DNA from 2 places in the Rhizobium sp. AAP116 genome. Region 1 is predicted to be linked to the other one. Evidence: predicted binding sites of a transcription regulator. Region 1 holds the regulator's gene; the other holds the start of a gene.
What was found. Region 1 encodes PhoB, which activates phosphate uptake and scavenging genes when phosphate is short. Its sites were predicted from a motif close to TGTCATNNANCTGTCAT; they were not measured.

Region 1 (3,789 bases):
TGCATACTTGACTCACTCGGGAAGCAAGTTGGGGAAAACCGGAAAATCGATTCCAGATGATTCCCCCGACTCTTGTCACGGAGTCAGCGTGCCACTAGGTTAAATTTCATTAATAGATTGCATGCGGCGGAAGTGCTCACCGACAGTAACGAGGCGGTTATGTTTCGAATTCGTTCGAAGCAGGGGTGACGGATTCTGCCATGACAGACGCGAGCGGCGGAGAGAAGTGGCATGACAACTGCGCAATGGAGTGACGACAGGGTCGAAAGACTGAAACGGCTGTGGGCCGAAGGCCTCAGCGCAAGCCAGATTGCGGCACAACTCGGTGGCGTGAGCCGAAATGCCGTTATCGGCAAGGTGCACCGACTGAACCTTCCGGGTCGGGCCAAGGCAGGCGGAAGCTCGACTGCGGCACGTCCGGCAAAACGTCCGGCGCAGACCCAGCGTCCGGCGGCCTTCCAGAACCGCCCCGCGGCAGCCACGACCACGCGTACCGTGACCCGTGCAGCTGGTGCGACAATGCTGAAGGAAGAGATCGAGGTCGAGGCTTACGAGGAAGTCGAAGTTCGGCGCCCGCTGAACGTTGTCGTGCCGATTTCGCGGCGCCTCGCCCTGACGGAACTGACCGAGCGCACTTGCAAGTGGCCGATCGGCGATCCGATGAAGGACGATTTCCACTTCTGCGGCTGCGAAATCGCTGACAGCGCGCCCTACTGCACCTATCACGCGAAGCTCGCCTATCAGCCGGTGAGCGAACGCCGCAAGGCAGCCCGCTGATATCAAGCGAAGCTTAGAGTATTAAACGGGTCCCTCGGGGCCCGTTTTTCGTTGCCGCCTGTCGCCCGCGAAAAAGGGCCGCAGCGGACAATCCGCGCGGCCCTTGCCCCATGGTGGGTTCGACTTGTCAGGCTTCCATCGAATAGCCGGCACCGCGAACGGTGCGGATGACATCCTGCATGTTGGAGAAGTTGAGAGCCTTGCGCAGGCGGCCGACATGCACGTCGACCGTACGTTCGTCGACATAGATGTCATGGCCCCAGACTCCGTCGAGAAGCTGCGAGCGAGAGAAGACCCGGCCAGGCGATGCCATCAGGAACTCCAGAAGGCGAAACTCGGTCGGCCCGAGACGGACCTCGCGGCTCTTGCGATGCACCCGATGCGTCTCGCGATCGAGCTCGATGTCGCCGCAGCGCAAGACGCTGGACAGGACTTCGGGCTTTGCACGCCGCAGCATGGCCTTGACGCGTGCCATCAGTTCCGGGGTCGAGAATGGCTTGACGACATAGTCGTCGGCACCTGTCGCCAGACCACGCACGCGCTCGCTTTCCTCGCCGCGCGCCGTCAGCATGATAATCGGCAGACGCTCGGTCTCGGGTCGCACACGCAACCGGCGGCACAGCTCGATGCCGGAGACGCCCGGAAGCATCCAGTCCAGGATCAGCAGATCCGGCACGCGCTCCTGAAGCCGGATCTCGGCTTCGTCACCCCGCAGAATCGTCTCGACCTCATACCCCTCGGCTTCGAGGTTATAGCGTAGGAGGACGGACAAGGCCTCCTCGTCTTCTACCACGGCAATCTTTGGCTGCATCAAAAACAAACCTCGCTGGCCAACGTCACTCGGTGATCGCGCCGACGGAAGACGTCAGATCTTCCTTCGGTCGCTCACCTTCCGGCTGGGCGCCGGTGGTCATGTAGTAGATGGTTTCCGCGATGTTGGTCGCATGGTCGCCGATGCGCTCGATATTCTTGGCGCAGAACAGCAGATGCGTGCAGCTCGTGATATTGCGCGGATCTTCCATCATGTAGGTCAGGAGTTCCCGGAACAGCGAGGTGTAGATTGCGTCGATCTCTTCGTCGCGGTCACGGATCGATTTCGCCTTCTCAGCCGAGCGGGTCGTGTAGACATCGAGCACTTCCTTGAGCTGGGCGAGTGCCAGGTCGGAGAGATGTTCGAGGCCACGCGCGAGTTTGCGCGGCACGCCGGTCGCCTGGATGGCCACAACGCGCTTGGAATTGCTCTTGCCGAGGTCGCCGACACGCTCGAGATCGGCAGCGATGCGAAGGGCACCGATGATCTCACGCAGGTCGGATGCGACCGGCTGACGCTTAGCGATCGTGACGATGGCCTTGTCGCCGATCTCACGTTCCATGGCATCCATGAGCACGTCGTCGGAGATCACCTTCTGGGCGAGGGCGGCGTCGGAGTTGACCAGAGCACGCACGCTTTCGGCGACCATCTGTTCCGCCAGACCGCCCATTTCGGAAATGCGGCGCATCAGGAACTTCAGTTCATCGTCGAAGGCAGAGTAGATGTGAGAGGAGCCCATGAGAAACGTCCTTGAATTTGAGGTGAGCCGAGGGTGACCTGGAGGCTCAGCCGAAGCGGCCCATGATGTAGTCCTGGGTGCGCTGGTCATCCGGATTCGTGAACATCTTGTCGGTGTCGTTTTCCTCGACCAGTTCGCCGAGGTGGAACATGGCGGTACGCTGCGAGACGCGGGCTGCCTGCTGCATGGAGTGCGTCACGATGACGATCGTGAAATTTTCACGCAGTTCGTGAATCAATTCCTCGACCTTGGCGGTCGCGATCGGATCGAGCGCCGAGCAGGGCTCGTCCATCAGGATGACTTCCGGGCTGACCGCGATCGCACGGGCGATGCACAGACGCTGCTGCTGGCCGCCGGACAGACCGGTGCCGGTTTCCTGCAGTCGATCCTTTACCTCGTTCCAGAGGCCGGCTTTCTGCAAAGACGTCGCGACGATTTCGTCCATGTCGGCCTTCTTGGCGGCGAGACCATGGATGCGCGGCCCATAGGCCACGTTTTCATAGATCGACTTCGGGAAGGGGTTGGGCTTCTGGAAGACCATGCCCACCTTGGCACGCAATTGCACGGGATCGACCCGGCTGTCGTAAATGTCTTCGCCATCGATCTGGATATCACCCGAGACGCGGGCGATCGACACCGTGTCGTTCATGCGGTTCAAGCAGCGCAGGAAGGTCGACTTGCCGCAACCCGATGGGCCGATGAAGGCCGTTACAGCGCGGTCCCGTATGTCGACGTTGACATCCTTCAAGGCATGTTTTTCGCCGTAATACACCTGCACGCCACGGGCGGTGATCTTGATTTTGGGCTGGTTCACGGAAGTCTCCGTCAATATGGATGCGTGATACATTCGAGGGTGTCCTTCTGGGATTTACCAACGGCGCTCGAAGCGGCGGCGCAGGACAATGGCAAGGATGTTCATGACCAGCAGGAAGAGCAGCAGAACAATGATGGCACCCGAGGACCGTTCGATAAAGGCCGGATCGGCACGCGACGCCCAGGAATAGACCTGTACCGGGAGTGCGCTGGCCGGGTCGAGGAAGCCACCTTCAAACGGCCCCGCCGGATAGTTCGCCACGTAGGCAACCATGCCGATCAGCAGCAGCGGGCCGGTTTCACCCGCGGCAGATGCGAGGCTGAGGATCGCTCCGGTCATGATGCCGGGCGCGGCCAGCGGCAGGACATGGTGGAACACCGTCTGCATCTTCGACGCTCCGACGCCCAAAGCGGCATCGCGAATGGATGGCGGTACCGCGCGGATCGCGGCGCGCGTCGCAATGATGATGGTCGGCAGCGACATCAACGTGATGACCAGTGCCCCGACAATCGGTGAGGATGCCGGGAGCCCCACAAAATTGATGAAGACCGCAAGTCCAAGGATACCGAAAACGATCGACGGCACTGCAGCAAGGTTCGAGATGTTCACTTCGATCAAATCGGTGAACCAGTTTCGCGGCGCGAATTC
Region 2 (3,789 bases), on a different contig from region 1:
TCACACCCTGCGTGTAGGTCTCCAGTGCGCTCACGTTGTGCTCGGACAGGGTGGGTGCGTCCACGCCGATCGTATTCTTTGCATAGCGGTTTCGCTCGTAAGGGCCGTGGCCCTGCAGCGTGACGGCAAAGAAGAAGAAGGGCTCGTCCGTGTTGTCGGCCTCCTTGATGATGTAGCTTGTCAGCGCGTCGTCGGACGCAAAGATGCCCCGCTTGTCCATGGCCGGCATCGTTTCTTCCGAATGGAACTGGCGGAAGCCGAGCGACTGGTAGACGTTGTTGCGGTTCCAGAACCAGCCCTGGAAGGGGTGGAAGGCCTTCGTCACATAGCCCTTGGATTCAAAGAAGGTCGCAAGCGAGGGGACCGGGCGGCGGATATACTGCTGATAGGGGATGCTGCCATAGGGCAGGAAAGCGTTCGAAAAGCCGGTCAAGGCCTCGAATTCGACGTTGGCGGTCATGCCGCCGAATTCCGGCGAGAAGACGTGGCCGGATTGGCTCGCCCGGATGGTCGGCATCGGGTCCGCCGAATAGCGGATGCTGCTCATGCGGGTCGGATCCCAGAGGGATTCGCTCATGACCACGATGACATCGGCCTGACGGCCGGAGAAGAAGGAAGCCGGCAGCAGATCGGTCTGCATGTCGGTGATCGCGACCTTGCTGTAGCCGTCGGGTGCTGCGACGTTGGCCATCGGTACATTGAAGGCGAAGGCGAGCAGGAAGCCGTTGTGGCGATAGTTTTCCTTCTGGTCCCACATCATCGGCACGATGTTCAGCCGATCCCGGACAGCGGAAAACGCCATCGGATCCATCAGCGACGCGAAGCTTGCGAGCAGCGGAATGGCAAGAGCAGCCCGAACTCCACGGCTTGCCAGGTTTAGGCGCGGGAAAACCTTCCGGCTCTTCCAGATGAGCGCGACGAAGGCCGCAACGGCCACAAGGCCGCCAATTGCGAGAGCGACGGCTTTCACCGGTTCTGCGGCAACCATCGCCGGCATGAGCTGCAGGATCTGGCGGCCGAAGAGAAGGTCGCTGGGGAAGAGCGGATCCGACAGGAAGAGCTGTTTCTGGCCGGAGAAAAAGGCCGGCAGGAGTGCCAGCGGGGCGACGAGAAGTGTCGACTGATAAGCCTTGCCAATGATTGCGTCTGCAAAGGCGAGTATCAGGAATACGATACCGACCGCCACCAGACCCGGACGGCTCGACTCCGTCATGTAGTCAACCACATCGACCATGGTGCCTCGCGCCAGGATCTCGCTCAGCAAGACAATGGCGACGGCGATCAGTGCGGTGTTGATCAGCTGGATTGCGAGCTGGACGATTGCGGAGCTGCCGTATTCGCGTTCGCGCACCGCGCCAAAGGCGCTGACAATTGTTGCGACTCGCGATTTCGGGCTCGTTTGGACCACGTCTAACTCCAGATCATGGGAGGGTGTCATCAAAGGTTCGCATAGGTGTCACATAAGCGTCATGAATGCTACATGAACCACGACATATGAGCTTAAGTTCCCGGTGTTTTCCGCGGTTTGGTTAGTGTCGGGCTCGCCTGCAGTCCGCCTTCGAAAGAAGCGACGTTGCGATCCGTGCGACGAGCCGCTAAATCGGTGTCATGAGCGAAACAAAGAAGATCTCCGACGTCCTGCGCATTGCGGTGGCACAGTTCAATCCTGTTGTCGGCGATGTCGTCGGCAATCTTGCCAAGGCGCGTGCGGCTCGTGCGGACGCTGCCGGGCAGGGGGCTGACCTCGTCTTGCTGACGGAGCTCTTCATTTCCGGCTACCCGCCCGAAGATCTCGTCCTGAAACCGTCCTTCCTGAAAGCCTGCCTGCAGGCTGTCGAAACGCTCGCGGCTGATACCGCCGATGGCGGACCGGGCGTCATTGTCGGCTTTCCGCGTCAGGGTGAGAAGGGACGGCACAATTCCGTCGTTATCCTCGATGGCGGCAAGATCCTCGCCTTCCGCGACAAGATCGATCTTCCGAACTATGGCGAATTCGACGAGAAGCGGGTGTTTACCGAAGGCGAGATGCCGGGACCGGTCAATTTCCGCGGTGTGCGGATCGGCGTGCCGATCTGCGAAGAGATCTGGAACGATCTCGGCGTCTGCGAGACGCTGGCCGAGACGGGGGCCGAAATCCTGCTCGTGCCGAACGGCTCGCCCTATTATCGTGGCAAGGTGGATATCCGTCATCAGGTGGCGCTCCGCCAGGTGATCGAGACCGGCCTGCCGCTGATCTTCGCCAACCAGCTCGGTGGTCAGGACGAACTGGTCTTCGATGGTGCAAGCTTCGCCTTCAACGGTGACAAGTCGCTCGCCTTCCAGATGAGCCAGTTCGAGGAGACGCTGTCTGTCACGACCTGGAAGCGGACCGCGGATGGCTGGCGTTGCGATCAGGGGCCGATGTCGCGCATTCCGGAAAAGGAAGAGGCCGACTACCGCGCGTGCGTGCTCGGCTTTCGCGATTATGTTAACAAGAACGGCTTCAAGAGCGTCGTGCTCGGGCTTTCGGGTGGCATCGATTCCGCCATCTGTGCGGCGATCGCCGTGGATGCGCTCGGCGAGGAGCGGGTGCGCACGATCATGCTGCCTTACCGCTATACCTCGCAGGAGAGCTTCTCCGATGCCGAGGCCTGCGCCAAGGCGCTGGGCTGCCACTACGACATCGTGCCGATCCAGGAACCGGTCGAAGGTTTCCTCTCGTCGCTTTCCGACATGTTCGAGGGGACCGAGAGCGGCATTACCGAAGAGAACCTGCAGAGCCGGACGCGCGGCACGATCCTGATGGCGATCTCCAACAAGTTCGGCTCAATGGTGGTGACGACCGGCAACAAGTCCGAGATGTCGGTGGGTTATGCCACGCTCTACGGCGACATGAATGGCGGCTTCAATCCGATCAAGGACCTCTACAAGATGCAGGTCTATGCGCTCTCGGCCTGGCGCAACGAAAACGTGCCGCCCGGTGCGCTTGGTCCGTCCGGCGAGGTGATCCCTGCGAATATCCTGTCGAAGGCGCCGTCTGCGGAACTTCGCCCGAACCAGACCGACCAGGATTCCCTGCCGCCCTATCCGGTGCTTGACGACATTCTCGAATGCCTCGTCGAAAAAGAGATGGGTGTCGACGAGATCGTCGCGCGCGGCCATGACATTGCGACCGTTCACCGGGTCGAGCATCTGCTCTATCTCGCCGAATACAAGCGTCGCCAGTCGGCGCCGGGCGTGAAGATCACCAAGAAGAACTTCGGACGTGATCGCCGCTATCCGATCACGAACCGGTTCCGGGATCGCTGAGCGTGTCGATAGAGGATATCGATGCCTTGGCTGCTTTGCCTGATTTCACGGCGGAGGAGCGCAGCTATATCTTTGCTGTCGGAGCGCATGACAATCAGGATAGCGGGCTGTACCGGACGCTCTCGGGCGCCGCCTATTTCCTGCCCTCGATCGCGATTGGCTGCTACGGCCTGTGGGACGGGAGCTTCAAGATGCTCGGCATCGGGTTCCTCACGCTGAACGTCAGCCTGATCTGGGGTTTCTACACCGAATGGCGCAGTGCTCATGTTGAGCAGACGGGCCGGGCGATCTTCGCCAAACTGCGCCAGGCGATGGAAAATCGCTCGACCGCAGACTGACTTTTCCAAGGAGACCATGATGCGCAGTTCGGTCGAGATCTACGATATGACGACCCGTGAATGCGAGGTCGTCTGGCAGACGGATGACCTCGTCGAGGCGCCCAACTGGTCGCGCGATGGCGAGTTTCTCGTCATCAACGGCGATGGTCTTCTTTATGCGTTG

Region 2: the regulator PhoB is predicted to act here: its motif matches at 1,455-1,471, upstream of IP85_RS17885 (LTA synthase family protein).

Annotation. Positions count from the first base shown of each region.
Region 1 covers NZ_LJIB01000008.1:110,223-114,011, forward strand. The annotation lists gene IP85_RS07610 (GcrA family cell cycle regulator) at 232-777, shown strand; gene phoB (phosphate regulon transcriptional regulator PhoB) at 905-1,588, opposite strand; gene phoU (phosphate signaling complex protein PhoU) at 1,614-2,327, opposite strand; gene pstB (phosphate ABC transporter ATP-binding protein PstB) at 2,374-3,174, opposite strand; gene pstA (phosphate ABC transporter permease PstA) at 3,196-3,789, opposite strand, start outside.
Region 2 covers NZ_LJIB01000030.1:26,644-30,432, reverse strand. The annotation lists gene IP85_RS17885 (LTA synthase family protein) at 1-1,438, opposite strand, end outside; gene IP85_RS17880 (NAD+ synthase) at 1,609-3,288, shown strand; gene IP85_RS17875 (hypothetical protein) at 3,315-3,626, shown strand; gene IP85_RS17870 (TolB family protein) at 3,646-3,789, shown strand, end outside.